4 regions of the Sphingobacterium sp. DR205 genome follow, and region 2 is predicted to be linked to each of the others. Evidence: riboswitches for the same ligand, from Rfam matches in the RefSeq annotation. Region 2 holds a riboswitch; each other region holds the start of a gene.
The links. A riboswitch is a leader RNA that binds a small molecule or an ion and turns the genes downstream of it on or off. The one in region 2 is predicted to bind thiamine pyrophosphate.

Region 1 (7,395 bases), 2.4 Mb from region 2:
GTATTGGTTGAACATCCTGCAGCTGACAAAAGTGTATCAAAGGAAGATTATGATGGATTAGTCAAGGAACTGAACGAAGGAAAGGCTGACTGGCAAATAATTACCTATGCGAATTCCGGGCACACCTTTACCAACCCCGAATCACCGGAATATAACCCTGTTATGGCGAAACGTGCCTGGGCCCATACCTTATTGTTTTTAAAAGAAGTCTTAAACTAAAAAGTCAGCGTAAGCGTCCTCCTTATCCAAATGAACGGTCATCCGAAATCCAGCGTACTGCGTTATGTGATTTTCCAGCTATCGGTATTGCTTTTCTGTGTGGGTGTAGCAAAGTCTCAGGTAAAAAAATCAATTGAAATCGGGGCTCCTACCCAAGCCATTCTGTTTGTTACCAATGCTTCTGATAAATCAACGGATTTTATGATGCGTCTCCATGATCAAAAGGCAAATGAAATTATTCGACAGATTCCTTATAGCACGACTAAGCTCCTAGTGACAAAAACAGATGCCCAGCAACTTACTTTTATCGTCAACAAAAGCAAATGGACATTGGATGTAGCTACCCTCAAACAAAGAAATGCCATGATTCTGTTTGATGGCCAAAATAAGCCAAAAGTTATTTATGACAGTCAAACATACCTCCATGCGGCAAAATTCATATTAGAAAACAATAAACAAACACCTGTACAAAAAAAAGCACTTCAGTACGATGCAAAGCAGTTCTTCGATTCTATCGCTGCTATTCCATTTAAACCATCCAGACAATATGCTGAGGGCATCATTTCCCGATCCAGTCTTCCGATCTACTCTACTCAGAAAAAAGGCAAATATGACGGAACCTATATTTCGCAGACCTTTACAGGGGAGAACCTCGAAAAACCCAGCGGTATGATCACGACTGTTTATCAGCAAGGCAAGGAACTCTCCGCAAACAATTTGTCTAATGGAATCAATTTTTACACCAAATATTTTTACAACAAATGGGGATTAATCGATTCGATACAACAGCTTCAAAACAGCAAATGGTCCTCTAGTACAATTTATCAATACTTACCGCATGCTATTCTCATTACCGATCCTGAGCGACGGTCCGCCTCCATCCATCATTTAAATGATCAATATCAAGTGGTCCGGGAGGAGTCCATCCACTTCGTTTACCAACGGATGCATTGGGTCGACTACCGTTACAATGAAAATGGGCAGCTTATTGAGGAAGTTTCAGGGTTAAATGACGCCATCGAAAACCGTAGACTGTATTATTATGATAACCCAAAAGCAGACAATTTCTCTTCGTGGCAGGTATTTGACGCCACAGGGAAGCTCACTGCCGAATCCAAAATAGCTGTGCAAGGCAACGAAAGCACCTACCTGTTTTATCGTGATGGTACATTGGAATTGAAAATAGTCTCAAAAGAACAGGGCGATTATCAATATGAGAGCACTGTATTTGATAAGCAGAATAAAATCACCTCTAAAACAATACAAACAAAGAAAAGTTCCTCCAATTCTCAATAATTAAAACGCGCAAACTGAAATAGAAGGAAGCAATAAACCATCATTTGTTATTAGTGAAAAAACGGAAATTAATAAGTCAACGTCACCCTTTGCTGTATCTTCTTGCTGTCTGGGCAAGAAGAACACAAAGAAAAGCCATTTGGTTACTGGACAATAAAAAGTATACAAAAACCAAATCTACAACAGTGTTGCAATACCGCATCAAAAAACACCAGTCTGTTTTATTAAAGAAGCTGGGGGAAAACAATATGCAACTGCAGATCAACAAAGTGACGAATCTAAAGATTGCGGCAAAGCAAATCAATGGTATACTGATCCGCCCGGGTGAAACGTTTTCGTTTTGTAAACTGGTCGGCCAGCCCACACAAAAGAAAGGCTATCTTCCGGGGATGGAATTGTCTTTCGGTGAAGCACGGGCCGGTATTGGTGGTGGAATCTGCCAGATCTCCAATCTGATCCATTGGCTTGTTATCCATAGTCCGCTGACAGTCACAGAACGTTATCACCATTCTTTTGACCCTTTTCCCGATGATGGGCGAGTGCTACCTTTCGGAAGTGGTGCTACTGTATTTTACAACTATCGGGACTATCAGTTTACCAACAATACAGCCTACACGTTTCAGATCAATCTCTGGTTTACCGAAAAATGTCTTGAAGGTGAACTGAGGATCGATCAGGAACTCGATTTTGCCTATCACGTCATTGAAAAAGAGCATCAATTCCTTAAAATCGGAGATCAATTCTACCGAAAAAATGAAATCTGGCGGGAAAAGTTCCTAAAATTTCAGGGTGGAAAGGTTCTTGACACAGAACTCCTGACAAAAAATTTTGCCCGTGTCACTTATACCCCACCGGACTATTTGGAACTGCCAGCTGAAGACAATATAACGTCTTAAGTACACCGAATTCATCGTTGAGAGCAATACTATTCTTGGCAAATAGACTTGCCTGCCATTGATCATTACTTGCCTATCGCTTCCCTCGTATATGCCCAGTCTATTTTGCTCGCTCGAATGCGGCTGAAAATACACGCGCACTCCGGTCTATTGATTAACGTCTAGTTTTACTATTCCGGGACTGAATAAAACACTCGTTATAAAAAGTCCTTTTTTTTGTCTAAGTTTGATATGGCTTTGGGGGTATTCTGTATAGAATTGAGATAGTCCCTTCGAACCTGATTCGGTTTATACCGGCGTAGGGAAAAGCAACCGCTTAGGTATATTGAAATATACCCGACAGCCCATCTGTCTCATTTCTTCCTGACAAAGCCACCTGCAAATATAGAAAACAAAAGGAATGGAAGATTTAATTATCGATCTGTTAGCACAGGTCAGAAGACAAAAACCACTTGTACATAATATTACGAATTTGGTGGTGATGAATAACACCGCCAATGCGCTTCTCGCTCTTGGAGCTTCTCCGGTCATGGTTCACAGTCCATCGGAAGTACGCGAGGTTGTTGACCTTGCCCAGTCGTTGGTACTTAACATCGGCACATTGAGTGAACTTACCGCCGAGTCCATGCTTGTAGCAGCAGAACACGCCAATAACATTGGCCGGCCTTGGGTATTGGATCCTGTGGGTGCGGGAATATCCACTTTTCGCAATGACTTATTGGCAAATCTCCTGGAACTAAAACCAACCGTTATCCGGGGAAATGCATCGGAGATCATGAGCCTTTACAATTTCAACCAGGTCAATACCAAAGGCGTAGACAGCACGGCAGATAGTAAGGACGCGATTGGCTTTGGTAAAGCACTACAAGAACAATTGGGGGCTATCATCTGTATCTCCGGAAAGGTAGATTATGTCCTGTCCAAACAGCACACCGCTGAGGTGCACAATGGACACCCCTTGATGACCCAGGTTACTGGACTTGGCTGTAGCGCAACTGCACTCATTGGTGCATTTTTAGCGGTCACAGACCATCCCTTTGAAGCAGCGACCGCCGGTGTCTCCCTTTTGAGTTTAGCAGGTGAACTGGCAACAGCGCGATCTTCGGGTCCAGGCTCCTTACAGGTGAATCTCTATGATGAGCTCTATCTGCTGAATGATGAGCGTATCCGGATGCATCTCAACCTGAAACATTATGGCAATTAATCCCCTATTTCCTTACCCCTTGTATCTGGTTATCTCCGAACAGGACTGTTACCCACAATCTTGGCTCCATGTTGCCGAAGAAGCCATAATCGGCGGTGTAGATATCATTCAATTACGCGAAAAGAATGAAACGCCAGCAGGTTTTTTGGAAAAAGCAAAGAAGTTAAAACAGATTACCGATCGTTACGGAATCCCATTGATCATTAATGACGCTGTGGATATTGCAATTGAAATCGAAGCATGGGGGGTACATGTCGGACAAAGCGATCGTCAACCTTTAGAAATAAGGGAAAAATACGGACAGCGTCTTCAAATTGGCTGGTCGCTCGAAGATCGGTCACAGCTTGACAGCAAACAGATGACCGCCGTAGACCATCTTGGTGTCAGTCCAATTTTTCCAACAAAAACAAAAACAGACACCATTACAACCTGGGGAATCAGTGGACTGGGTGAGCTACGGAATTTAACCGAAAAGCCCTTGATCGCCATTGGCGGCATGAACCTGGATACCAGCGCAAGTGCCTGGCTGTCTGGCGCAGATTCCATCGCGGTCGTCTCGGCAATTTGCCAAAGTAAAAATCCAAGAGAGCGTAGCGCTCAATTAAAGGAATTATTAACATGAAAATAGTGAAACAATACACAGTGCCCACAGTTCTGAGCATAGCGGGGTTTGATGGTAGCGGCGGAGCTGGCATCCAAGCCGATACGAAAACCATATCAGCCCTGGGATGTTATGCAATGAACGTCTTAACGGCATTACCAATACAAAACACACAAGGGGTGCGGAATATTTACGAGATACCGACCCAAGCAGTGCGTGAGCAGCTGGATGCGATCTTCGACGATATTTATCCGGATGCGATCAAAATCGGGATGGTTCATAACATTGAGCTTGTCGAACTGATCAGCAGCTATTTGAAAGATTACCGTGGAACAATCGTATTTGATCCTGTGATGGTGTCGACAAGTGGTCACAAATTGATCAATGATGACACAATACAGGCATGTATGGACTTGCTTTTTCCACAAGCCACAATTATCACTCCCAACCTGGATGAAGTCAGTGTACTTGTCGGACGAACCATAGCTGAGGTCAAAGAAATGGAAAAAGCAGGCATTGAACTTCTTGAAAAAGGATGTCAGTCAGTCCTTATTAAAGGTGGACACCTCCAGACAAGCGAACTCACCTCCCTCCTCTTTCAGCAACATGCGTCACCATTGGTGTTTAAATCACAAAAAATTGACAGCAAAAATACACATGGATCCGGCTGCTCTCTTTCTTCAGCAATAGCGAGCCAGTTGGCGCAGCAATTCCCTCTTGCTGAGGCTGTCGCTACTGCTTTAGATTATGTCCACGAGGCAATCAAAGGCAGCAAGGATCTCGTGATTGGCAAAGGAAATGGGCCACTTAATCATTTCCACAACCCTTCTAAACTTATTATTCATGAAATGGAGCGATAAAGCCTGGGATGCTATAAGACCAATTTATGCTGATATCTTAGCGATGCCCTTTATTTCTGAACTGAGCAATGGCAGTCTACCGCTGGAAAAATTTCAATTCTATATGCGTCAGGATGCGTTCTATCTGGAAGAATTTGGACGTGTATTAGCTTTTATCGGTGCAAAGAGTACTGACAATCAACAAGCCCTGGATTATTTTGAATTTGGACGCAATGCGCTTATCGTCGAAAAAGCGCTCCATGAAAACTATTTTAAAGAATTTGGTCTGGATCCGGAAGACGACAACAAAATAGAACCAGTTTGCCACCATTACGTGCATTTTTTAAAAAGTGTAGCTGCCTTTGAACCTATTGAAGTCGCTATGGCTGCGACTTTACCCTGCTTTTGGATTTATAAAGAAGTTGGCGACCACATCGTTTCGATCGCCAGTGGCGACCAAAACCCCTATTCCAAATGGATCGATACCTATAGTGGTGAGGACTTCGCCGAGGGCGTGAACAAAGCCAAAAATTACGTCGATCAAATTTCTGAACAAACGACTGCAACAAATCGGGAGAAAATGCGACAAGTATTTATAACAGCTTCCCGATTGGAATATCATTTCTGGCAGGCAGCTTACGAAAAGAGCATGTGGTAACCACAAAGACAACTGTTAAATTGTTCGATAGCGAACACCAGTTGTTCAAAAATGGGCAATAGGAGAAAACGTATAAAAGTAAAAACAGCTATTTATCAGCGATTTACATGGTTTTTAAATTCTGGCACCACTATTATATCTGTAAGGGAGGAAATGAGGCTGTTTTTCGGAATTAAAATAAAAATTATTATAGCATAGAATTAAAAACTACTAATAGACAAAACCATGAAAAGAATTTTAACTATCGCCTTTATTTCTTTTTTATACGTTGCCCAGGCCCAAGAACGTGAAACCCGTAAGATTTCCGCTCCGGATGGCATTTCGGCAGCGACATCACTACGTGTTGACTACATTCACTCCAACCGCAATGAAGTTGTTGTTGAAGCGGACAATGCAGAGCATCTGTCGCTAATAGAAACAAATGTAAAAAATGGCATATTACATGTACAATATAAACGGAATTCACAGATCAGAAATGCAAGAAACAACCGTGTTACGGTATATTCAAGTAAAATTCCGACAAGTTTTTCGGCTTCTTCCAGTGGATCAATCTACAGCAACGAAACCATCAAGGCAAACAAAATAGCTGTCAATGTTTCTTCATCGGCCAGAATTACACTTAAAAAATTAATTGCCGATGATATTTCACTTTCGACAAGTTCCTCGAGTAGGTTAACGGCTGATGTAAGTGCAAAAAATCTAACGGTGAATTCCACAAGTTCGTCAAGACAGGAAATTGCAGGAAGTGCGACGAATCTGGATTTAAATGCCAACTCCTCTACTTCAGTTGACATGGCCGCTTTTACAACTACCAATGCAGAGGTCAATGCCAGCACATCCTCGGGTGTAACCCTAAGTGTTAAGGACAATCTACACGGTAAAGTTTCAACCTCGGCAAAGATCTCCTTAAAAAATCAGCCACGAAATGTCCAAGTTGACAAATCGACAAGTGGCCGAGTCGTTATGTAATTTTAGTTTAGGTCTTTAAAAAAGACTGTTTATTTATGTTTAATGTTTAGTTAGCTAAAGGTGGCGCCTTCCCCAGTGCCACCTTTTTTCCGCCCTTCCCTCATCAGCCAGAAACTGGGCCAGGCTGTTCCTCCAACAACCATTTACTGGAGTCAATTCTCCGGATATCATCGGATATTTTTGTATCTTGTGCTAAGAAACACAAGCACACATAACACTCAATCCAATGGATAATTTTTTAGCAAGTAGCCTCAAGCAATTTCGAGAATTCAAATCTTTGGGAGACAAAACCTTCGCTCAATTGAGCGATGAGCAATTGTTCTGGCAATTCAACCCATCAAGTAACAGTATTGCTCTCATAGTGAAACATCTACATGGGAACATGCTTTCGCGTTGGACTGATTTTTTGAATACTGACGGTGAAAAAGAAGGAAGAAACCGCGATATGGAATTCGAAAACACAGCGATGGAAAGAGCGGAGCTTATCGCGCTATGGAACGAAGGCTGGGATTGTTTATTCCATGCCCTTGAGTCTCTGAATGAGCAGGATCTATCAAAAACAATTTTTATCCGGGGAGAAGGGCATTCCGTATTGGCGGCAATCCACCGCCAACTTGCCCACTACCCTTATCACGTCGGTCAGATCGTTTACATCGGAAAAATGTGCCAGGATGAGCAATGGACTTCACTATCCATTCCAAAAGGAAAATCTG
Region 2 (7,395 bases):
TTTGCTAATTGTTTGTATTAAGGTAAACGGGATTGGAGACCAATTCTCCCGATAGATAGTAAAATACGGATAAAATACTTTTAATATCCCTTATGGGATGGAGCTTCTCATTGCTATTGCTCATGTTTTGTAAAAAATACGCTTAAAAATACAGAATATCTTTCGAAAAGAACAATAGTTAATTGTAATTTTGTTGCAAATGGATTTCAGCAACTGGCAGGTCATTAAAAAAGAATTCGAACAATTTCTAAAGTTCGAGCGGGGTTTAAGCATCAACTCGATAGACGCTTACCTGAACGATGTTTCTAAATTCCAGATCTATTGTGAGGACAATAACCTCGGTTTAAATCAGGTTGCCCGCAAAGATATTCAGCATTTTCTACAGTGGTTGCAGGAATTTAACATATCGCCGTTCACGCAATCGCGCCTGATATCCGGACTAAAAACATTTTTTAGTTTTTTGATTATCGAACATGAACTGGACAACAACCCGACAGAACTGCTGCAGGCACCACGGCTGAGCAGAAAACTGCCGAGTGTATTGAGCATTCATGAGATTGACCAATTAATTGCAGCCATAGATCTATCTAGCCCTGAGGGTGAGCGCAACAAAACAATTATTGAAGTATTATATGGCTGTGGACTGCGGGTATCCGAACTCGTCAACCTCAAGATATCCAATTTGTTTCTCGATGTAGAATTTATCAAAGTGGAAGGCAAAGGCAGTAAAGAACGGCTGATTCCCATCGGTCAGCAGGCGATCAAACATTTAAGGCTCTATTTAGATTCCGTTAGACCACATATTAAAATCAAAGATGGGAATGAGGACATTGTATTTCTGAACAGAAGAGGTTCGGCTTTATCCAGGGTGATGATCTTTCTGATCATTAAGGAGCTTGCTCAAAAAATTGGATTGCAAAAGACGATTAGCCCCCATACATTTAGACATAGCTTTGCCTCTCACCTCGTTGAAGGCGGTGCTGATTTAAGGGCTGTACAAGATATGCTGGGGCATGAAAGTATTACAACAACTGAAATATATACACATATTGATCGGGATTACCTCCATTCCATCATCACACAATACCATCCCAGATCTTAATCTGTTATCGGTTGGGCAAATCAATAGGTAAGTTTAAAATGTTTGTTGAGCCACATGCAATGATATTTTTTTGCTGACCTAAACCCATTGGAATTTGCAGTCTGTGTAAAGCATCCGAGTAAACAGTGCAGCACAGCTTAAACACAATCTTGAATACATGTTACTAATAGACAAAAAGTTAGGCCAGAAAACCGGAATGGCATAAATTATAAAAGCTGGGCGACTAAAACTAGGATGGCCATGCTCCTGAAATCCCCCGTTCAAAAGTTTAAATTTTATCGCAAAGATTATTTGTAAGATCTGGAAAATAGTATATCTTTGCGACACGTTCCCGTAGTTCAATGGATAGAATTTCAGATTCCGGTTCTGACGATGTGGGTTCGACCCCCGCCGGGAACACATCCTATTTAACACTAAAAAAGACGATCAATTGATCGTCTTTTTTAGTGTTAACATAAATGAAAAATGTACGCAACAATCTTCATTTTTTATCAGGTTGTAGTTGCTACCTACCCCCCTATCAAGCTTACAAAAACTCTTTTTGCAGCAATTTATGCTGAGATGCCGTAAATATATTCCGAAACAAAATATTGATTTCATTGTCAGTGGCTGCGCCCGAAATCCCCGTATGGGGATAGAGTTTAATGACATTGGACAGAATAGTTTCCACAAAGTCTCTACTTTCTATCGCTATACGCTCATATAACGCGTTATTATCAGCTTCATCCTTGAGATTATCCCAAGATCGAACAGCAAGCTCCATGATACTATTTTCCCTAGCTGTATAGTCCTGCTGCATTTCATCCAATTTCCGAAAAGCAGCTTTACTTTCCATTTGCTCCCATTTCCCCTGATTGGACTTCAATACAAATAACTTCTCGATCAAATCCAAAAACCGATGATACATCCCCATAAAGTTTACCAGTAAGGTCAACTCGGCAAACGGCACAAAAGGGTATTGATAGAGCAGCTCAGTCCGTGTACTTTTTGACGCATCGATAAAAAATGACTGATTCTCATCCACCCGTATACTGTCCAGCGAAAAGGAATGCGATGCTGTCGCCTCCAGGCCAAATGTATCCCAATCATAATGAATCAATACAAATTCACGCGCCACAAAGAAAGATTTTACAAGTGGATTTCCACCCTCATCCAATAGCGGCCTTCCATCCTCCTGAATATAGGCGTTCAATGTAAAGTGTGTCAAGTGGGGAGCACCGGTAGCATATTTCCAAAGCCCTTTCAGACGATAAGATTCACCCTCACGTTCAGCGACACCAGCAACCTGCCCACTGCCGCCAAAACATACCGTTTTTGAGTTGAAAATATCCTGCCCGACCGCTGGATCAATAAAGCCAACAAAAAGATTCGCGCCGGCACATAAAGTTACTGTCCACGCCAATCCGCCATCCTGGTAGGCCAGCTCCTTCAACAAGGAAAGCCCGCTGACCAAATCCAACCCCAAGCCATCCAAAGATTGTGGTACCCAGATTTTAAACCACTTGTTCCGGTATATTAGCTCAAGCTGCTCATCAGACAAACTCTTTTGCTGAATTCCTTTACGTTGCTGATCTTTTAGAACAGCGATAGCTGCATCAGTCAGTTGCATATTTTTTTTCATCACTTAATATTCTCCGCCAATTAAAATAGCCACTAAAAGCCATCACAAATAAAAATAAGGTTAAAGCAGCATACAGGAATAAACCCTTGTGCATAAGCAAAGGAATCGCCATCAGGTTACTGATGTTAAGCAAAATCCAATTTTCAAGTTTACGTTTCGCCAGCAGCCACATCCCCGCCCAGGCTGTGCAGGAAACAAAGGAGTCCCATACCGGAACATCCGAATCAGTTAAATGCACCAGACCAAAATAGAACGATAGAAAACCTGCCACACAGATAAAACCAACAATCTGCCAATCTCGGGTTGTACTACGACTGATCGGCACAATAATATCACTGCTATATTTCCAGTAGATCCAGCCATAAACGCTCATGACAAGATAATACAGGTGCAACAGTATTTCGGCATATAATTTTGCATGGAATAAAACATATACCGAGATGATGATACCAATAATCCCAAAGAAGTAATTGACCGATTTATTCTGTCGTGAAAACCAAACCTGCAAGATACCAAAACAGACCCCCAGCCATTCGGCTATGGAGGCTTGTTGTATTTGTTTAATAAAAGCTTCGAAAATTGTCTCAGAAGTCATTCAATTGTTTATTATTTTGTGTAATTACATAATAAACTTATGAGCGGAAAAACGGATGTTTTTATTGAAATTAAAATCCCTACGCCAGCATTACCCGGATCAGGTATATAAAAGCGATTGTACAAGGCCGTACAATCGCTTTTATTGGGTATAATCTCAGCCCGGATGACATTGTCATTTCCGAGCACCCCATAAGTATATTGTTTATTGAAATTAATCTATAGCAATTAATTTCAATGCTTTATGCGTACGGATACGAGTTTCACGACAAAGCTCAGCATCATCATTTAATGACTTACCGTGTGAAGGAATCATCTCGCGCAGTTTTTTGCGGTATTCATCTGATTTAGCACGCTCAGGGAAACATTTCTTCAAGAGACTGATCATGATCGCCACCGAAGTAGATGCACCCGGCGACGCGCCCAATAAGGCAGCGATAGAACCATCTGCACTCGATACCACTTCAGTACCAAACTCTAAAATCCCTCCTTTTTTCTCATCCTTTTTAATCACCTGTACACGCTGGCCAGCTTTTTCAATAACCCAATCTTCTAATTTAGCGGTTGGCATAAATTGTTTCAGCGACTCCAATTTATCTTTAGGAGATTTCATAACCTCTGTAATGAGATACTTGGTCAATGGCAAATTATCAAGTCCTGCGGATAACATCGGACGGATATTGGATAATTTGATTGATGCCGGCAAATCAAAATAAGAACCCTGTTTCAAAAATTTGGTTGAGAAACCAGCGTATGGACCGAAAAGTAAGGCTTGTTTACCATCGATATAACGGGTATCTAAGTGCGGTACAGACATCGGTGGCGCACCGACAGATGCTTTACCATATACTTTAGCATGGTGCGTATTGATAATTTCTTCGTTTACGCATCTCAACCATTGTCCTCCTACAGGGAATCCACCGTAACCTTTTGCTTCTGGAATACCAGATTTCTCCAGCAATAACAAGGAGTGGCCTCCAGCACCGATAAAAACAAACTTCGCTTTTAGCTCTCTCTTCACCCCTGTTTTCAGATCTTTCACTTCGATTTCCCAACGTCCATCGTCTTCACGATCGATATCAACAACTTCGTGGTTTAAGGAAATTGAAATATTCTCTTTGTTTGCCAGGTTGTTAATCAAATCACGTGTTAATGAACCGAAATTCACGTCAGTACCTAAATCCATCTTGGTAGCAGCAATTTTCTCGCTTGCATCCCGTCCTTCCATCATCAAAGGAATCCATGATTTCAAGAGTTCTGCATCTTCGGTATATTCCATGCCCTTGAACAAAGTTTGGGTATTCATCGTCTCCCATCTTGTCTTCAGGAATTTCACATCTTTTTCACCAAAAACCGCACTCATGTGTGGAATGCTGCGGATAAAATTCTCCGGTTGGGCAATAATGCCTTTATCAACCAGGTACGACCAAAACTGCTTCGATACTTCAAATTGCTCCGCAATTTTAACAGCTTTATCAACTTTTACCGAACCATCTTTTTGTTCCGGTGTATAATTCAATTCGCACAAGGCCGAGTGGCCTGTGCCAGCATTATTCCAAGCGTCAGAGCTCTCAGCCGCCACAACATCCAAACGCTCAAGAATTTCAATATTAACGTCTGGGCTTAATTCATTGATTAGCGTACCCAAAGTAGCACTCATAATACCGGCGCCGATTAGAACAACGTCAACTTCTTTATTTGATTTTTTGCTCATGTTTTTGTGATTGATGCAAATTTAATATAGTTTTTGGTAAACGCCCAAGTCTTTTGTCAAAAAACTGTACTTTTTAGGAACACTTATTCAAAAATACCATTGATTTATTAAAATAATCCTAAGTGTTGGCAAAATTCCACTTTTCTGGTTTCCGCACACCATACACATGATATCGCCTATTCTGCCGGCCATGAATAGCCGCAAATCACACCAACACTTGGCGCGTTTTAAATCCTTATTTATCGAAAGATTTTGTGTTATAATATAGTTTTAACATTTTTGCAAAAACATCAACGAATAACATTACACTCTTATATGAAACTACTTGAAGGAAAAATTGCTTTGGTAACTGGAGCATCAAAAGGAATTGGAAGAAAAATTGCCGAAGTGTTTGCACAACACGGTGCCAATGTCGCTTTCACTTACCTTTCGTCTGTAGAAAAGGGACAAGCGCTGGAAAAAGAGCTTCAAGCCTACGGAACAAAAGTAATCGGCTACCGTTCTGATGCTTCAAAATTTGAAGAAGCAGAACAACTGGTCAATGCGATCGTTGCAGATTTCGGAAGCCTGGATATCGTAGTCAATAATGCCGGCATCACAAAGGATGGTCTGCTGATGCGTATGACAGAAGAAAACTGGGACGATGTATTGAACGTTAACTTGAAATCCGTATTTAATGTAACAAAAGCGGCCTCAAAAATAATGATGAAAAACCGTAAAGGCTCTTTCATCAATATGTCTTCCGTTGTTGGCGTTCAGGGAAATGCTGGTCAATCAAATTATGCCGCTTCCAAAGCAGGTATTATAGGATTCACCAAATCCATTGCGAAAGAATTAGGTTCTCGCAATATTCGCGCGAACGTGGTTGCTCCAGGATTTATCCGTACGGAAATGACAGATATATTAGACCCTAAAGTGATCGCAACATGGGAAGCTGGAATTCCATTGAAACGCGCCGGATCGCCAGAAGATGTTGCCAATGCATGTCTATACCTTGCATCTGATTTATCCGCATATGTCACTGGACAGGTTCTTCCTGTTGACGGTGGTATGCTGTAACATATAGCTTTCGACATAAAAGCGCCTGCTGCTGAAATTCAGCAGCAAGCGCTTTTATGTTATTCCTACTGCCGGCTCCGGCTTCGCTACTCAATATTTCTAAATTTTAGCTAATTTTGTCCAACAAATTTAAATGCTATGACGAATTGGACGGATTTTCTTGAAATTCAAACGGAAGACGATTTTAATCAACATTGTTTAGAAACTTATCACTTCCAGCTGCAGCATTGTCAGGTCTACCGCGACTATGTTTCGCTAATAGGCAAAGAAAAAAATCAAGTCCAGCATTATACGGACATCCCCTTCCTCCCAATCGAATTTTTTAAAACACAAAAAGTACTGGCTGCCGGAATGACCCCTCAAATTGTATTTTCAAGTTCAGGGACAACGGGCATGGTCACTTCTAAGCATCTTGTTGCTGATGTATCCATCTATGAGCGTACTTTTCGCCGTATATTTGAAGATTTTTACGGACCAACTACAGATATCGCTATTTTAGCCCTGCTGCCGTCCTATCTGGAAAGAAGTGGTTCCTCCTTGATCTATATGATCGATGACTTGATGAAACAAAGTAAACAAGTGCAGAGCAACTATTTCCTCTACAATCATCAGGAACTATATGATACACTTGTCCAATTAAAAGATAACGGAACCAAAACCATCCTTTTCGGCGTTACCTATGCCCTGCTTGATTTTATTGAGCAATATGCCTTTGACTTTCCGGAGCTCATTATCATGGAAACTGGCGGAATGAAAGGTAAACGTAAAGAGATGGTCAAACAGGAGATCCACCAGCTCCTCGAAGATGCCTTCAAGGTCAGTGGGATCCACTCAGAATATGGCATGACCGAATTGCTGTCACAGGGCTACTCTTCGGGTCAGGGAATTTTCCACTTACCTAAATGGATGAAAGTACTAATACGTGATACAAATGATCCACTGAGTTTAATCTCCTCCGATAGCACAGGCGGCATTAATGTCATCGACCTGGCCAATCGGTATTCCTGCTCATTTATTGCAACGCAGGATTTAGGAAAAGTGTATCAAGATGGCTCATTTGAGATATTGGGCCGCTTTGACCAAAGCGATATTCGGGGCTGCAATTTATTAGTTCAATAAAAACACCCTACAAGTTTTGTCCAACTTGTAGGGTGCAGTTCAATATAATGCTTCTCTTATTTATAGATACAACTATCCGGCAACCTGTTCTTTATTATCTCAGGCTTGGATCTTCAAATGTATTTCCAGCACGCATATCGCCAGAGTCATATCCTTTCTTAAACCAGGCCATACGTTGTGCTGAGG
Region 3 (7,395 bases), 240 kb from region 2:
AAGCTTTTTCGGACTATTCTGAGTATACCTAAGGAATGCATGGTCGAAATGCCGGGCTCCGGCTGGATCATATTCTTTTAAGCCCAATCGTTGCTCCATTGCTATTGGAAGGCGGGATCGACCGACAGGTGCGGGGCTGGGAAAAAGCCAGCGATCATGCGCCCGTCTGGATAATATTGAAAGATAAAAAATAAATATGGCTGCTAGTAAGAAATCCAAAAATGAGCTACTAAGAGAGGCACGATTGCAGGAACTTGAAGGTAAAACCGAAGATGCCATAAAAAGCTACAGCCGAGTTATAAGCAAAGCCCCATTACAGGCCGGGGCATACAATCGCTTAATGATCCTTTATCGAAAGCTAAAAGATTATAAAAAAGAACTGGCAGTTATTAAGCAGGCTATCGCCGCATATGAAAAAGATATAAAGGACGATCAACAAACCTGGAAGAAGGCAAACCGTAAATCTGCCCGGCTCAGCCTCAGCCTGGCTAAATCAATGGGGCTCCTCAACGACAAAGGCAGTTTATCATTATTAGGCCGTTCGTTTTGATTTGTTACGCACCAATAATCGGAAATTGGTTTTATAGAATTCCAGTGCTTCGGAGACATTGTTCTATTAAATATCTTTATACTAAAAATATTAGTATAGAAGTATTTTTTTACTTATATTTGCATTGTTAACCAATTTAAAAACAATGTATTATGAGTGAATTGAAACAATCTAAATATATCGATATCACGACAGATTATGGCTTTAAAAAAGTTTTCGGATCAGATACCAATAAAGATCTTCTCATCGCTTTCTTAAACGAACTCTTTAGAGGTCGCAAGGTTATTGCTGACCTGTATTATAACAAAAATGAACATGTTGGGGATACAGAGGATATCGGTACAGTTATTTTTGATCTGACCTGTACGGCAGACAATGGGGAACGGTTTATTATTGAAGTGCAGCGCACGTCACAGGTTAATTTGAAAAAGCGCATGCTCTACTACAGTAGTAAATTAATTGCGGATCAGGCACCCAAAGGCAACCGAAGGGCTTGGAATTATGAAATTAGTGAAGTCTATATTATTGTGTTGATGGATGGATTTGCAATGCCTGATGCGGGCGCAGAGAAGTGTTTTTTGCACGATATTTGTTTATGTTATCGAGATCATGGTAAAATATTTTATGAGGATCTAGGCTTTATATATATAGAATTGGTTAACTTTGTTAAAGCTGAGGCAGGGTTAGTTAATGATTTAGATCGTTGGCTTTACGTACTCAAAAATATGTCTTCGCTAAATGGACTTTCCACCTATTTGCGTAAGCCTATTTTTGAAAAGTTATTTCAGTTAGCAGAGTATAGCAAACTAAAACCGGAGGAACGAGAGATGTACAACGTAAGTTTAAGAAATAAATGGGATGCGGAGAGCATCCGAAGTAGTCAGGAAGAGCTATTGAGACGAGCGCGCGAGAAAGCAATGGCTGAAGGAAAAGCTGAAGGAAAAGCGGAGGGAAGAGAGGAAGGAAAAGCAGAGGGAGAAGCTAAAGGGAAATCAGATGTAATAAAAAACCTTTTGTCTCTGAATAAGTTTTCGATTTCGGAAATTGCCGAATTAGCAGACGTCACTGTAGAGTTTGTAAAGCAGATCGAGGCAGAGAAGGCTAAAAGAAAATAAAACGGATTACAATATAAGATTTTAAGGCCACTTGGATATTGTCTAAGCGGCCTTTTCCTTTTTTATACGCTGGGGAATAGGTTTTCTATTTACCGTCTCTTCCATGTGGAGTGAGGACGTTGATACCTGGATTAGGAGTTTGTATTGTGGGCAGCGATCTACAGCCCGTCCTAATATTTTTGATATTGATTATGTACTAGCCAACGTTGAAGAGCGCTATTTGTCAGAAAGTGTATTTATAGAAAGCGATTCAACCATTGTTATAAGAATCATTCCGGCCTTTTTTATAATATAAACCCTATTTTAGCCTTATGCTGTACAATCCCTTTGAACAAGTCACCAAAAGTTCGTTTCGCGAGCTCGTCGAGTCCGGCTATGCCGACTTTGTGTTGCAGCGCTTTGAGTGGCCCGATGTCAAGGAGAAGGCAGGCTTTCTACTCACGCCTTATGATGATCAGGAAGCAGCCAATCAGCATGCCCATCAACTGGGGGCAAAGGAAGGAAGAGCCCTGCAGCTGCCGCAAGATGCAGATAAGATCGAAAGCCTGCTAGCAACAGGATCTGGCTATCGTATTTTTCTTAACCGTATCAAGGAAGAGAACTGGGACAAGCGCATGCTTAAGCTCTATGAGAAAAATATTGTCAATTACCTACGTACCAAAACCAGGTTTCAGTGTAAAAATCCTATCGATATCCTATTCTCCTTAGAATATGGTCGGGTAGTAGCGACCATTACCGATGGACAGACCCAAAAGAAAGTATTTGCTATAGACATCCTTCGGTAGCCCCGATCTAGTCCGAACTGAAAAGCACAATTTTCTTGCCTTGGGCAATGACTATTTACGGTGCAAATTGCGTATATTCGTATCAAAGCCAAACAAGAAAGGATTCCATGATGTACAGGGATATTAACCTCCACTCCGATATTGAGATTATCAAAAAGACCTTTCCGCAATTGCGGGACGACTGTCGTCAATTGGATTACTACAATGACCGCCATGAAGCTTTCGACTGGGAAGGATTGCTACCCTTAGGAAGTGATACCGTGCAGACTTCGTTGTTTTAAATCATCCAATGGGAAGTTTAACGAAATATGTCTCAAAAAATGATAGCCCGGAGTTCGCGATTTATATCGAAGATGACGATAAGGTCTGCTACGCATATTTATGGAAAGAGAAAAAAATAGTTGGAGATATATGGCTGTATAATAGCGCTCCGACTCCAAACGAACCTGAATGGAATAACAAGGAAAATCTACCATTTTTAAATCCTGCTGAATTTGTCAAGGAGAATCTTGAACCATTCAACGCGTGGACGCCTATTGAAGTTACTTGGGATTTTGGCGAAGAAATAGTGGCTAATATATTTTTAGCGTCCAGATTGATTGCAAAGCTAAAAGAGGGATCCTTCCCCGGTTGGTCCGGCCTAGTGACGAAGAATGGACCGTTGGCGTTGAAACTGTAAGGTTTTTACGAAACTAATTTGAAACAGATAGAACAAATACGTAAAAACATAGACGAATAATAATGAAATACTTTTTAAGTCTTATCCTTTTGGCAGCAACGACTTTTACTAAAGCCCAAATAAAGCTTGATCAGAAAGACCTCAATAATTTAATAGCTATTGCTGAACTCTATTCCTATAATACAGATGCAAGAGGGGCTAAATTTGCCAAATCAATTGACTCATTACGGACACCTAAGCTGAATCATATTGTTGATGCTTTAATTGCGGTTGGCAAAGGTGACCATACAATTTTAGAAACGCACTTTCTAGCAAGACCAAATGATGAAGAGTTGGTATTATGGTATGTTATCCGCGAAATCCATTACAATAGGACAAACGAAAAAGTCAAGGCCAGGCCAGTTGTAGCTGTAGCAAATGAAGTACTTTCCAAGCAGATTGATAGTCGATGGTTGCTCGATAACTATTACTATCGTATCCATGGAGGTATAACTTCATTGTTTAACGAAGCTGATTTGAGCAAGTACAATTTCAATATGGACAGTTTAGGATTTAAGGACGAAACTGAAAAGGCAATCTTCTTTTTAAATATGATGGACGCTTTGGTTGGACCACGCTTCAAAGTTCTACAGATGATGAAGAACAATAAAAAGATACTTGAGTTTTGCGACAAGCTTCCAAAGTTTAATGGCAAGGAATACTTCTACTTTAAAAACTTTGACTATGCAGATTTTGATTGGATTGGATACGATAAAACAGTAGGATACAATGAATGGCACATTGGTGGGCTTTACAGCACATTGATTGCACAATTCAGTGCATCTGCCGAATTACAGGACAAGAAAAGGATGCAAGAAATTTATTTCAATTCTATTTTGCACGAGCCAAAATATTTTAAATTCACGGAATCAAAAGATGAGTTACAATCATTCTATGACAAATCCAAATAAATAACAGTCCTGACAAGCAATCCAATGTGTTCATTTTTCATTTAGTCCCCAGGTTTTAGAAACAGATAGGGAAGTTAATTATAATTATGGAGCATTGCGATTCAAGACTGGAATCGCAATGCTGAATTACCTTGCAATCTTTGCCGCACTTTGTTAATTTTTTGCAAGGCGGTCCGTGCCCAAATGAATTCGTTCAGCCTATCTATTTTTCACAAATTAACAAATCTTTGTAAAACTAAATGTGATTGGCTTTTGTCCTTATATTGGAAACATCTTGGGGTGGTTTGAAAAAATCTGAGAATATACCCATAGAACCTGATCCAGGTAATTCTGGCGAAGGAAGAAATGTTTCCTGGGGTTTTGGTTTCGGCCAAAACCCTTGTTGTTTATTAGTATTGCAAACTTAATTGTTTATCCTTTAACTGTCAGATCAGATCGAAACTATTTCACATGAGCGCCTGTCCCAAATAAACAGATGCTTGTTCTTTACATATTTGAAGGTATCCAGTTGTGAAGAAAGACACACTCCTAATACATTGTTATCGCTTTTATTCTTGAATAAGAAGATATTTTTTTAGCTTTGTTTTACATTCTGCCTAAATGCTTAATTATAAAAAATATAGCGACTATGATCTCTTGACTCTCTTCAATACCGATGATGAGCGCGTGTTAATAGAAATTTATAACCGGTACTGGGATAAGATGTTGGCTGTTGCATTTAATCGCTTGGGCAATTTGGAGGAAGCTGAAGAATGTGTGCAGGATGTGCTTTGTAAACTTTGGAAACTTCGCTCAACTTTCAGTTTGCAAAATGAAAAACTATCCAGTTACCTAGCACGGGCAGTCCGCAACCAGACCTTCAACATCATCTATCAGAATAAGCAGAAACGCCAAAAACTAGCAGGATACAATCTACAAGAGAATGTCATCGATTCGATTTCGCCAGAGCGGAAACTTATCATTCAGGAACTCCAACAACAGATTGATAATGCCATCAAAAACCTGCCTCCACAGTGTCAGCTTGTTTTTGTTATGAACAAAAATGAAGGTCTCACAACAAAAGAGATTGCTGATAAGCTTAATTTGTCAGAAAATACGGTCAAATCACATCTTAAAAAAGCGAAAAAAGATCTAGGAAACAATACCGAATTTCTTACGATCATTGTTTTTTTCTCAATTTACTTTCGCTAATAAAAAAAATTGTTGGGCAGACTCACCCTATCCGTCTTTTTTACTGTCTATTTAGATAGGAAACACCCTTACTACCAATTTTTAATTCATGCATAACGATCTTAGATATATAGAAGATTTAATAGTCAAATTTCAGACTGGTATAATTTCTCCACAGGAATTGGCCGAGCTTACGAAATGGTACAACAGTCATTTGGACGAGGAAGTGACCATTGTTACTGATGAGCCTTTGCAAAAGGAACAGATCCGTGAGCGTATGCTCAATGGTCTGCTCGCCAAGATCAGGATCGCCCAGCCAGTAGATAAAAACAATGTATATTGGATGCAGCCGAAATTTTGGGCGGCTTCTGTAGCCGTGTTATTGATACTTTCATCATTGGCATGGTTTGGAATTAACAGGAATAAGCAAGTTAAATCTCCGGATTTTGCAGTGCAGTCCTCCTCAGATGCTATTTTGCCCGGTGGGCCTCGGGCAGTTCTCCTCTTAGAAGACGGGCGAAAGCTCATGCTAGATACTGCGCAAGATGGGATTGTTGTGGATGGTGCGATTCATTATGCAGACGGAAGAAGCTTAGCTAGTAATGTCGATCTGGATAAGATGAGCGATTTACAATTGTATGTTCCCAAGGGTGGGATTTATCACATAACCTTATCAGACGGTACACAGGTCTGGTTAAATTCCGAATCACGATTACGTTATTCCGCAAAGTTCGCATCTACTGAGAGAGAAGTGGAGCTAGATGGAGAAGCATTTTTTATGGTAAAAGGACAGTTCAGCACTAAAGGAAAGCGTATTCCTTTTTTCGTAAAGACGGAACAGCAGACCGTGGAGGTCCTCGGTACACAATTCAATGTAAACGGATACTCCACGCAGTCATTTGTGAAAACAACCTTGTTGGAAGGCAAAGTCAATATCCATGCAACTGACCAAAAAATTATTCTGAATCCGGGGCAACAGGCTAGCACCCGAGGTAATCTGACAAAAATAAAAACTGTGGATGCGCAGATGGAAATTGCCTGGAAGGATGGCAAATTTAATTTCGACGGCAAATCCTTTGACGAGACAATGGCTGAAATAGGTCGTTGGTATGATTTAACGATTAAATATAATGGCAAGATACCAGACGTCGAATTGGTGGGGGATGCCTATCGCAATGAAAAAATTAACCTTGTACTCCGGTTGCTGGATGCCGCAAATGTTCGTTATCAACTGGATATCCGCAAGCGAGAGCTTATTATTTATTAAAAAACAAACTATTTACCTAAACAACGATCATGATGAAACAGACCTAATGACCATGAAGAGTGCCGTATAAAAGAAGGAAAGGACGGCCATCCTTTCCTTTGATTATCGGTTGCAACAAAGCCAAACTAAACAATTAGCAGATTTTGCACTAACCAAACCCACGTAAATTTAATGAATAAAAATTACTTATTAAAAGTGATGAGAATTACACTATTCTTACTATTGACTGGAATATGCGCTGTGAGTGCTAAAAGTTATTCACAACAAATTACATTCAAAGGCCGTAATGTTTCCCTGGAGGCAGTGATTCAAGCCATTCGCCAGCAAACGGGCTACAGTATTTTCAGTACCAAGCATACCCTAAGCAGTACTGTGCCTCTTACGATAGACGTCAAAAATATGGAACTGGATCAGTTTCTCAGCCTAGTGACGCGCAATCAGCCTTTAACGTATCAGGTAGAAGATCGGACGATTTCTTTTTATAATTCAGAAAAAAACAGTTCGAAAATCCAGTCCGGTACAATTTCTACTCAACAGCAACACATTACCGGAAAAGTCATCCATGCCGAGTCAGGTGAGCGCATTGAGAGTGTTACCGTACAGATAAAAGGAACAAATAGGGTAACTACCACCGATGCAAAAGGGCAATTTCAGTTGCTTGCTACAGGCATGCAACACGAAGAATTTGTCATACTGTTTCGTCACATAGGTATGAAACCTAAAGAAGTTGCTTACAGCGGTCAAAAGTTTATTGAAGTAAAACTTGAGCCCGCCGCTGCTACAGAAATCAAAGATGTCGTTGTTACAGGAATTTACCAGCGTGACAAAGAAAGTTTTACGGGCTCTTCATCCACTTATACAGCCAAAGAACTGAAGATG
Region 4 (7,395 bases), 1.9 Mb from region 2:
ATCTTACTTCCCTAAGCACGCCCCTTTTCTTCGTATCAAGTACCTATTATATTCGCCAATGGCCAAACAAGAGGCGGACCGAAAGCGGATCCAGGCCAATTATTTCAATTCCAAATTGAGGTTATGTTTCCCTGCCTCCAATTGGATTACTTTACCATTGCGGATATTTGCTGGCGGATAAAAGGTTGCGCTGGCATTTGCCGGTATCTCCACCTGATATTCGACCTTATTTCCGTTCGATTTCCAGCTGGACACAATGTTTCCGTAGGGCGAATTATAAGTAATAGAAGACTCCTTGAGCTCCTTCGGAAAAATGGGTTTTAATAGCACATGTTTAAAACCAGCCTGCGCCGGATCCGGCAGAATGCCGCCAATAGACTTAAAAAACCAGCCTCCGATTTCACCAAACATCATGTGGTTATCAGAGATATCCCGCGTGGCGTTCAGATCCCAGTTTTCGAGCAAGGTGGTCGCCCCATTGACAATCCACCATCCCCAGGAGGGATAGGTATCCTGTACCGCGACTTTATAGGCCGTTTCGTCATAGCCGTTATCCTTCAATGCATTCAGGAGTGCTTTCGCCCCCAGCACCCCAACATCCAGATGAAAATTGGTCTCTTCGACCTTGCTATTTAGGTTGGCAGCGACTTTGGCTTTCATCGCTTCTGGTACCACGCCCCAATATAAAGGTACACTTAGCTCGGTCTGTGTTCCCGTGCTGTAAATCCCCTTTTCAGTATCCAAAAATTTAGCGTTGATGGCATCTTTGATCTTTTGGCTTAATTGTTCATATTTCTGCTGGTCGGCTGTTTTTCCAAACATCTTTGCAGCGGAAGCCAGTATCGTTGCATCGACGTAAAAGTACACCGATGAGGTAAGTTCAAGATTAGACTGCGATTTGACCGGTACCCAATCCCCCCGACCGAAGGTAGTCAGTCCACTGGGACTGATTCCGTCCACGTAATCCACATAACGTTTGATATTGTCATAACATTCCGCCAATAAGCTTGCATCGCCGTAAAACAGATAGGTCTGCCATGGAATAATAGCAATGGTGCTTGTCCAGTCCAAGCCATTTGCCGTACCGTACCCCCAGCCCCCAGTGGGAATGATATCCGGCAACACACCGTTTTCCTGTTGCTCGTCCCAATGGTCGGCCATCCATTTCTCGTAAACCGTGATGCCATCAAAATTATAATAAGCTGTTTCAATGGCGAGGTGACCATCCCCTGTCCAGCCATTTTTCTCCCGCTGCGGACAGTCCGTGGGGTAGCCCATCAAATTGGATAAGTAGGCGTTATTGGTTGCTTCCCATAAGCCATTGATCAGGGCAGAGGAGGTTTTCAGCTGGCCAATTGGGCGCACATCGCTATGCATAAAATAAGCCGTAACAGCCGACTTGTCCAACACTACCGGTTCACTGCAGCTCACTTCGACATAGCGGAAACCTTTATAGCCAAATTTCGCCATAAATTCATCCTCCTTCCTACCGCTCAGCGTCAAAATATCAGTTTGAAAGGGCTCCAGTTCTTTATTCCCACGATAATAAACATCAATATTCGACTGGTCCAAGCGTCCATTTGCATGCAATCGTTCACCGTGTTTGATCCTGACCACAGTTCCGGCTTTCCCCTGCATCTTGATCTTTGTCAGGCCAGCCATATTCTGTCCCATATCAAAGACATAGGTACTGTCATTGATCTTTTTCATTGATTTCGGTTCATACGATCTGACCAGGCGTATGGGTACCGTCTGTTGTGAGACAATGTTTGTGGAGGGTGGGTTCCGATACCGAACAGTATGCCACTGCGTGTCGTCAAAGGTCGGCATATCCCATCCCGGCATCTCCAGACGGGCATCATAATGCTCGCCCGTATAGATATTGTTGTAGCGGATAGGTCCTGCAGCAGTTTTCCAGCTTTGATCCGAGCTTATAGTTTCCTCACTGCCATCCTGATAAACAATGCGCAGGTCCAAACAAAATGTCGGGCGGTCACGCCAGGGGGCTTTGTCAAAATCCCATACCGCCAGAGGCTGATGATTATACCAGCCATTTCCCAAGACAACGGCGAGGACATTGTCACCCTGCTGAAGTTGCCGGGTGACGTCTTCCACCACATATAAAGTACGTTTATCAAATCGGGTATACATCGGATCCAGCCTGTGATCGCCGATTTTTTCGCCATTTACCGATAGTTCATAAAGTCCCGCCACAGCAACGTAAGCACGAGCCGACTTGATCGGTTTGGCAGCTTTAAAAGTTCTTCTGAAATAAGGTGCAGGCTGTTCATGGATATTGTGGTTATCGCTAATCCATTTTCCCTTCCAGTGCTCCACTCCCATCATACCGGTTTCGAATGAAGCAATGGAAGACGTGCTTGGCCGTCCATTTTTATCCCAGACCAGGACTTTCCAAAAATACTTTGTCTGCGGTTTCAATGCCCGTCCCTTATAATGGATCAACATGTCGGAATTTAACTGCTTTCCACTATTCCAGCTACCGGCTTTATTCTTCACCAATGCCATTGAATCTGTGTCCACCATAATTTGATAAGCCAATTGCTTTGCGCCCTGTCGTTTATCAGCCAGTTGCCAGCTCAAACGGGGATTTGGCCTATCTACACCCAATGGATTTTGGAGATGCTCACAGCTAAGCGCAATGGGTACACATTCTTTTCGCTGCTGTGTATATAGGACTGTGCCCATGCACAGCATCGTCATCAGTAAAGTCTTCCGCATAGTTGGTTTATACATGTTGATTTCTTGCTTTTCCCACAATAGAATTGAATTTACATCCCGAACGATCATGGATGGATTCAGCAGAAAAACAAGAGGTGTTAAATTGTTTTAGTTGATCCAAAAACGAATATATTAATTATTTTCAACATAGTAAACTATACTGTCCTGTTGGGAAGTATTTAAAATTAATGACGATGTTTTGGATTTTTCATCAAAATAGTCCTATATTAGTTCCAACTTTAGGGGTGTCTGCATGTGCAGGCTGAGATTTTACCCTTATAACCTGATCCAGATCATACTGGCGTAGGGAAAAGTAAGCTTTCTTCCGGATACATTACTGTATCTTGTTGTGGCCATTCCTAAAGTTTTACCAAAAAAATAAAAAGGAATGGAACTTACAATCAATCATCACATCCGATTTTTCGACCCCGCGCCCAACTCTTTAGCCGATCTTTTACAGGTTGAGCTTTCCGGTAAAACACAAGGTGTCGCTGTAGCACTCAACAACCGGGTTATTCCCAAAGACGACTGGTCCAAAACCCACCTGCAATCCAGCGACCAGATCCTGCTTATTACCGCTACACAAGGCGGTTAACTCCCCATGGAACATATTCAAATCAATATACCTAATTCCCATGCACATGACATCAGAAAAAATCACACAGACCGCTTTTCCAAATTCCACCAAGGTTTTTGTCCCCGGAACACTTTATCCTATCCAAGTAGCCATGCGTCAAATTTCGTTGAGCCCTACCAAATTGAGCAATGGCCAGATCGAAGTAAATCCGCCCATTACCATATACGATACCTCAGGTCCCTACACAGACGGGACGCAGGAAATTGACATCCGCAAGGGGCTTCCCCGCCTTCGGGATCAATGGATCCTGGACCGCAAGGATGTGGAACAGCTGGAGGGCATCAGCTCGACTTACGGTCGGGAGCGTCTGGCGGATACAACACTGGACGAGCTTCGATTTGCCTACAGCCATAAACCCAAGGTTGCGGCGCAGGGAAAAAATGTGACACAATTGCATTATGCCAGAAAAGGTATCATTACGCCTGAGATGGAATATGTTGCCATTCGCGAAAACCAACGGATAGCACAGCTGGCTGATAGTACCCCCGGTATGGATCATCAGCATCCGGGCGAGAACTTTGGCGCCCGAACTGCCGGGAAATATATTACACCGGAGTTTGTCCGGGAGGAAATCGCTGCCGGCAGAGCAATTATTCCGAACAATATCAATCATCCTGAAAGCGAGCCGATGATTATCGGCCGTAATTTCCTGGTAAAAATCAATGCCAACATCGGCAATAGTGCGGTAAGCTCCAGCATCGAAGAAGAGGTTGAAAAGGCAGTCTGGGCCTGCCGCTGGGGCGCCGATACGATCATGGATCTGTCTACAGGGAAAAATATCCACGAAACCCGCGAATGGATTATCCGCAATTCACCTGTACCGATAGGCACTGTCCCGATCTATCAGGCGCTCGAAAAAGTGAAAGGGGTTGCCGAAGATCTCACCTGGGAAATATTTCGGGATACGCTGATTGAACAGGCTGAACAGGGTGTCTCTTATTTCACCATCCATGCCGGTGTCCTACTGCGCTACATTCATTTAACAGCAAAGCGCGTAACCGGTATCGTATCAAGAGGTGGATCCATTATGGCCAAATGGTGTCTTTTTCATCATCAGGAAAACTTTCTTTATACTCATTTTGAAGAGATCTGCCAGATCATGAAGCAGTATGATGTTGCTTTTTCGCTCGGTGATGGCTTGCGTCCGGGCGCCATTGCAGATGCCAATGACGCTGCCCAGTTTGCCGAACTCGAAACCCTGGGTGAGTTGACAAAGATCGCCTGGAAACATGATGTACAGGTGATGATCGAGGGGCCGGGCCACGTTCCTATGCAGCTGATCAAAGAGAATATGGAAAAGCAGCTGGAATGTTGTGACGAGGCGCCATTTTACACCTTAGGCCCCCTGACCACTGATATCGCACCGGGATATGACCACATCACTTCGGCTATTGGAGCAGCAATGATTGGCTGGTATGGCTGTGCCATGCTCTGTTATGTAACACCAAAAGAGCACCTTGGACTCCCCAACAAAAAAGATGTGAAAGATGGGGTCATTACCTACAAACTGGCTGCGCATGCTGCAGATCTGGCCAAAGGCCATCCTGGAGCACAGTATCGCGACAACGCCTTGAGTAAAGCGAGATTTGAATTCCGATGGGAGGATCAGTTCAACTTGTCGTTGGATCCCGACACTGCCCGTGAATACCACGACGAAACTTTACCTGCAGATGCTGCCAAAGTAGCCCATTTCTGCTCCATGTGCGGACCGAAATTCTGCTCCATGAAAATTACACAGGAAATCCGGGATACCGCCGCACAGGGCATGTTGGAAAAATCGCAGGAATTCATCGCCCAAGGAAAGGAAATCTACTTATGATCATTGCGTTGACAGCAGCGGAGGAAGTTACTTCGGAAATGGACATCATACATCATCTCTTTGAACAGGGACTCGATCTCCTACATCTGCGAAAATATCATTTCACAGATGAGCAGATGTACCGTTATGTGGCATCTATAGATGCCACATACCACGATCGATTGGTTCTCCACTCCCATCCGCAGCTGTCAGATACACTTCAAATCGGCAGAATTCACTTCAATGAACATCATCGGCAAAGCGGCCAGTTCGACCGGCATCACTTCGGGAACATCTGTTCGACTTCGGTCCACCATATCAGTCAGTTCAATGCCTTGGACACACGCTGGAATTATGCTTTTTTAAGTCCCTTATTTCCAAGCATCTCAAAAATAGGCTATGGCCGCGACAATGCCCTATTGGACCAGCTGCCACTACGGTCCAATTTTGATGTCCGCTTAATTGGCCTGGGAGGGATAACAGCCGCAAACGGCCTACTCCCCATCCAGGCAGGAGCAGACGGGATCGCCTTATTGGGCGCCCTATGGCAAGATCCTGACCCTATTCAACATTTTATCACATGCAAACAGCTATGCTCGAAAAACTACAATATATCTCCCAGGGACTGACTTTGGCAGACCAAAAGAATAACATCTTAAAAGCTTTGGATGCAGGTGCCACATGGATTCAGATTCGATGGAAACAAGCGGATGAATCTGCATTCTCGCTGCTTGCGCAGCAAGTGCTACAGGTTTGCCAGCACTTTGGAGCCAAATGTATCATCAATGATCATGTGCAACTAGCAAAGGAGCTGGATGTCGATGGTGTACACCTTGGCTTAACGGATTGCGGTATAGCTGAAGCTCGCCAGTTGCTGGGAGCAGCAAAGATTATTGGCGGGACAGCAAATAGCCTGGAAGATGTGCAACAGCGGATCGCTGAAAAATGTGATTACATCGGACTCGGCCCTTATAAACATACTTATACAAAACAAAAGCTCAGTCCGCTATTGGGTATTGCCGGATATGAACATATCATCCGGGAAATCCACCGGCAGGAGCTTACTCCTGTTCCGATCTTCGCTATCGGTGGGATCAGCAACCTTGAAGACATCCAACGCTTAACAGAGACAGGAGTTTATGGTGTAGCGGTATCAGGATTGATCACGCAGACACCAAATATTATTTCATCCATTAAAAATCTTTTACCATGAGCACATTACACATAGCCAATCGCAGCTTTGAATCCAGATTATTTATGGGAACGGGCAAATTCGGCAATCTAGATGAAATGAGCGCGGCCGTTAGGGCTTCCGGCTCGCAGCTCGTTACCGTTGCACTAAAACGAATCGATCAGCTCGCCGTGCAAGACGAATTGACGGCTGCACTCGATCTGACAAAAATAGACTTACTTCCCAATACTTCGGGTGCCAGAACAGCGGCGGAAGCGGTTTTAGCGGCCCAACTAGCCAGAGAAGCGCTGGAAACAAACTGGGTAAAACTAGAAATTCATCCCGACCCCCGCTATCTGCTACCTGACCCGATTGAAACTTTGCGTGCGACAGAGGAGCTGGCAAAACTGGGCTTTGTCGTCATGCCTTATATTCATGCAGACCCTGTACTTTGTAAACGTCTGGAAAACGCAGGTACTGCCGTTGTCATGCCCTTAGGTGCACCGATCGGTAGCAACAAAGGACTTCGTACCCAAGACTTTCTGGAAATCATTATCGAGGAAAGCAATGTTCCCGTAATCGTTGACGCCGGAATTGGAGCTCCCTCTGATGCTGCTAAAGCGATGGAAATCGGTGCGGATGCCGTGCTGGTCAATACGGCAATTGCCATTTCCAATAATCCGGTAGAGATGGCCGCAGCATTTAAGCAAGCAGTCAGTGCCGGGCGCAAGGCTTATGAAGCAGGACTAGGCCCCATTACTTCGCGGGCAGTCAGTTCAAGTCCGCTAACTTCATTTTTATTCGATTGATCCAACACCATGACTGATTTTAAAGAGCTACTCGCGCAATATCGCTGGGAAGAAGTCCAGGCAAAGATTTATGGGACCTCGGATCGGGATATCCGCCATGCATTAAACCGGGATAATTTGACACTCGACGATTTCATCGCCCTTATTTCACCGGCCGCAACACCTTATCTGGAGCAAATGGCTGTCAAGGCACAGCAGATCACACAACGGCGCTTTGGCAAGACGATACAACTCTACGCGC

Region 1: linked by a shared signal. The riboswitch ahead of thiM (hydroxyethylthiazole kinase) and the one ahead of pnuC (nicotinamide riboside transporter PnuC) in region 2 are both predicted to bind thiamine pyrophosphate.
Region 3: linked by a shared signal. The riboswitch ahead of G6053_RS18860 (RNA polymerase sigma-70 factor) and the one ahead of pnuC (nicotinamide riboside transporter PnuC) in region 2 are both predicted to bind thiamine pyrophosphate.
Region 4: linked by a shared signal. The riboswitch ahead of thiS (sulfur carrier protein ThiS) and the one ahead of pnuC (nicotinamide riboside transporter PnuC) in region 2 are both predicted to bind thiamine pyrophosphate.

What each region holds. Positions count from the first base shown of each region.
Region 1 is NZ_CP049333.1:2,213,894-2,221,288, reverse strand. It holds gene G6053_RS09230 (dienelactone hydrolase family protein) at 1-219, shown strand, start outside; gene G6053_RS09225 (hypothetical protein) at 250-1,515, shown strand; gene G6053_RS09220 (VanW family protein) at 1,569-2,411, shown strand; TPP riboswitch at 2,641-2,733, shown strand; gene thiM (hydroxyethylthiazole kinase) at 2,812-3,615, shown strand; gene thiE (thiamine phosphate synthase) at 3,605-4,237, shown strand; gene thiD (bifunctional hydroxymethylpyrimidine kinase/phosphomethylpyrimidine kinase) at 4,258-5,076, shown strand; gene tenA (thiaminase II) at 5,060-5,713, shown strand; gene G6053_RS09195 (DUF2807 domain-containing protein) at 5,939-6,682, shown strand; gene G6053_RS09190 (DUF1572 domain-containing protein) at 6,909-7,395, shown strand, end outside.
Region 2 is NZ_CP049333.1:4,572,872-4,580,266, forward strand. It holds gene xerD (site-specific tyrosine recombinase XerD) at 200-1,102, shown strand; tRNA gene G6053_RS19910 (tRNA-Arg) at 1,430-1,501, shown strand; gene G6053_RS19915 (acyl-CoA dehydrogenase) at 1,629-2,723, opposite strand; gene pnuC (nicotinamide riboside transporter PnuC) at 2,698-3,318, opposite strand; TPP riboswitch at 3,378-3,520, opposite strand; gene G6053_RS19925 (malate:quinone oxidoreductase) at 3,532-5,031, opposite strand; gene fabG (3-oxoacyl-[acyl-carrier-protein] reductase) at 5,347-6,090, shown strand; gene G6053_RS19935 (acyl transferase) at 6,229-7,209, shown strand; gene G6053_RS19940 (neutral zinc metallopeptidase) at 7,304-7,395, opposite strand, start outside.
Region 3 is NZ_CP049333.1:4,331,201-4,338,595, reverse strand. It holds gene G6053_RS18895 (hypothetical protein) at 36-194, shown strand; gene G6053_RS18890 (hypothetical protein) at 197-550, shown strand; gene G6053_RS18885 (Rpn family recombination-promoting nuclease/putative transposase) at 703-1,665, shown strand; gene G6053_RS18880 (hypothetical protein) at 1,977-2,450, shown strand; gene G6053_RS18875 (hypothetical protein) at 2,558-2,731, shown strand; gene G6053_RS18870 (hypothetical protein) at 2,740-3,129, shown strand; gene G6053_RS18865 (hypothetical protein) at 3,192-4,079, shown strand; TPP riboswitch at 4,345-4,439, shown strand; gene G6053_RS18860 (RNA polymerase sigma-70 factor) at 4,680-5,270, shown strand; gene G6053_RS18855 (FecR family protein) at 5,359-6,516, shown strand; gene G6053_RS18850 (SusC/RagA family TonB-linked outer membrane protein) at 6,715-7,395, shown strand, end outside.
Region 4 is NZ_CP049333.1:2,633,357-2,640,751, reverse strand. It holds gene G6053_RS11140 (phosphatidate cytidylyltransferase) at 1-15, shown strand, start outside; gene G6053_RS11135 (alpha-L-rhamnosidase) at 100-2,739, opposite strand; TPP riboswitch at 2,971-3,066, shown strand; gene thiS (sulfur carrier protein ThiS) at 3,128-3,334, shown strand; gene thiC (phosphomethylpyrimidine synthase ThiC) at 3,381-5,195, shown strand; gene G6053_RS11120 (thiamine phosphate synthase) at 5,192-5,803, shown strand; gene thiE (thiamine phosphate synthase) at 5,755-6,387, shown strand; gene G6053_RS11110 (thiazole synthase) at 6,384-7,154, shown strand; gene thiH (2-iminoacetate synthase ThiH) at 7,164-7,395, shown strand, end outside.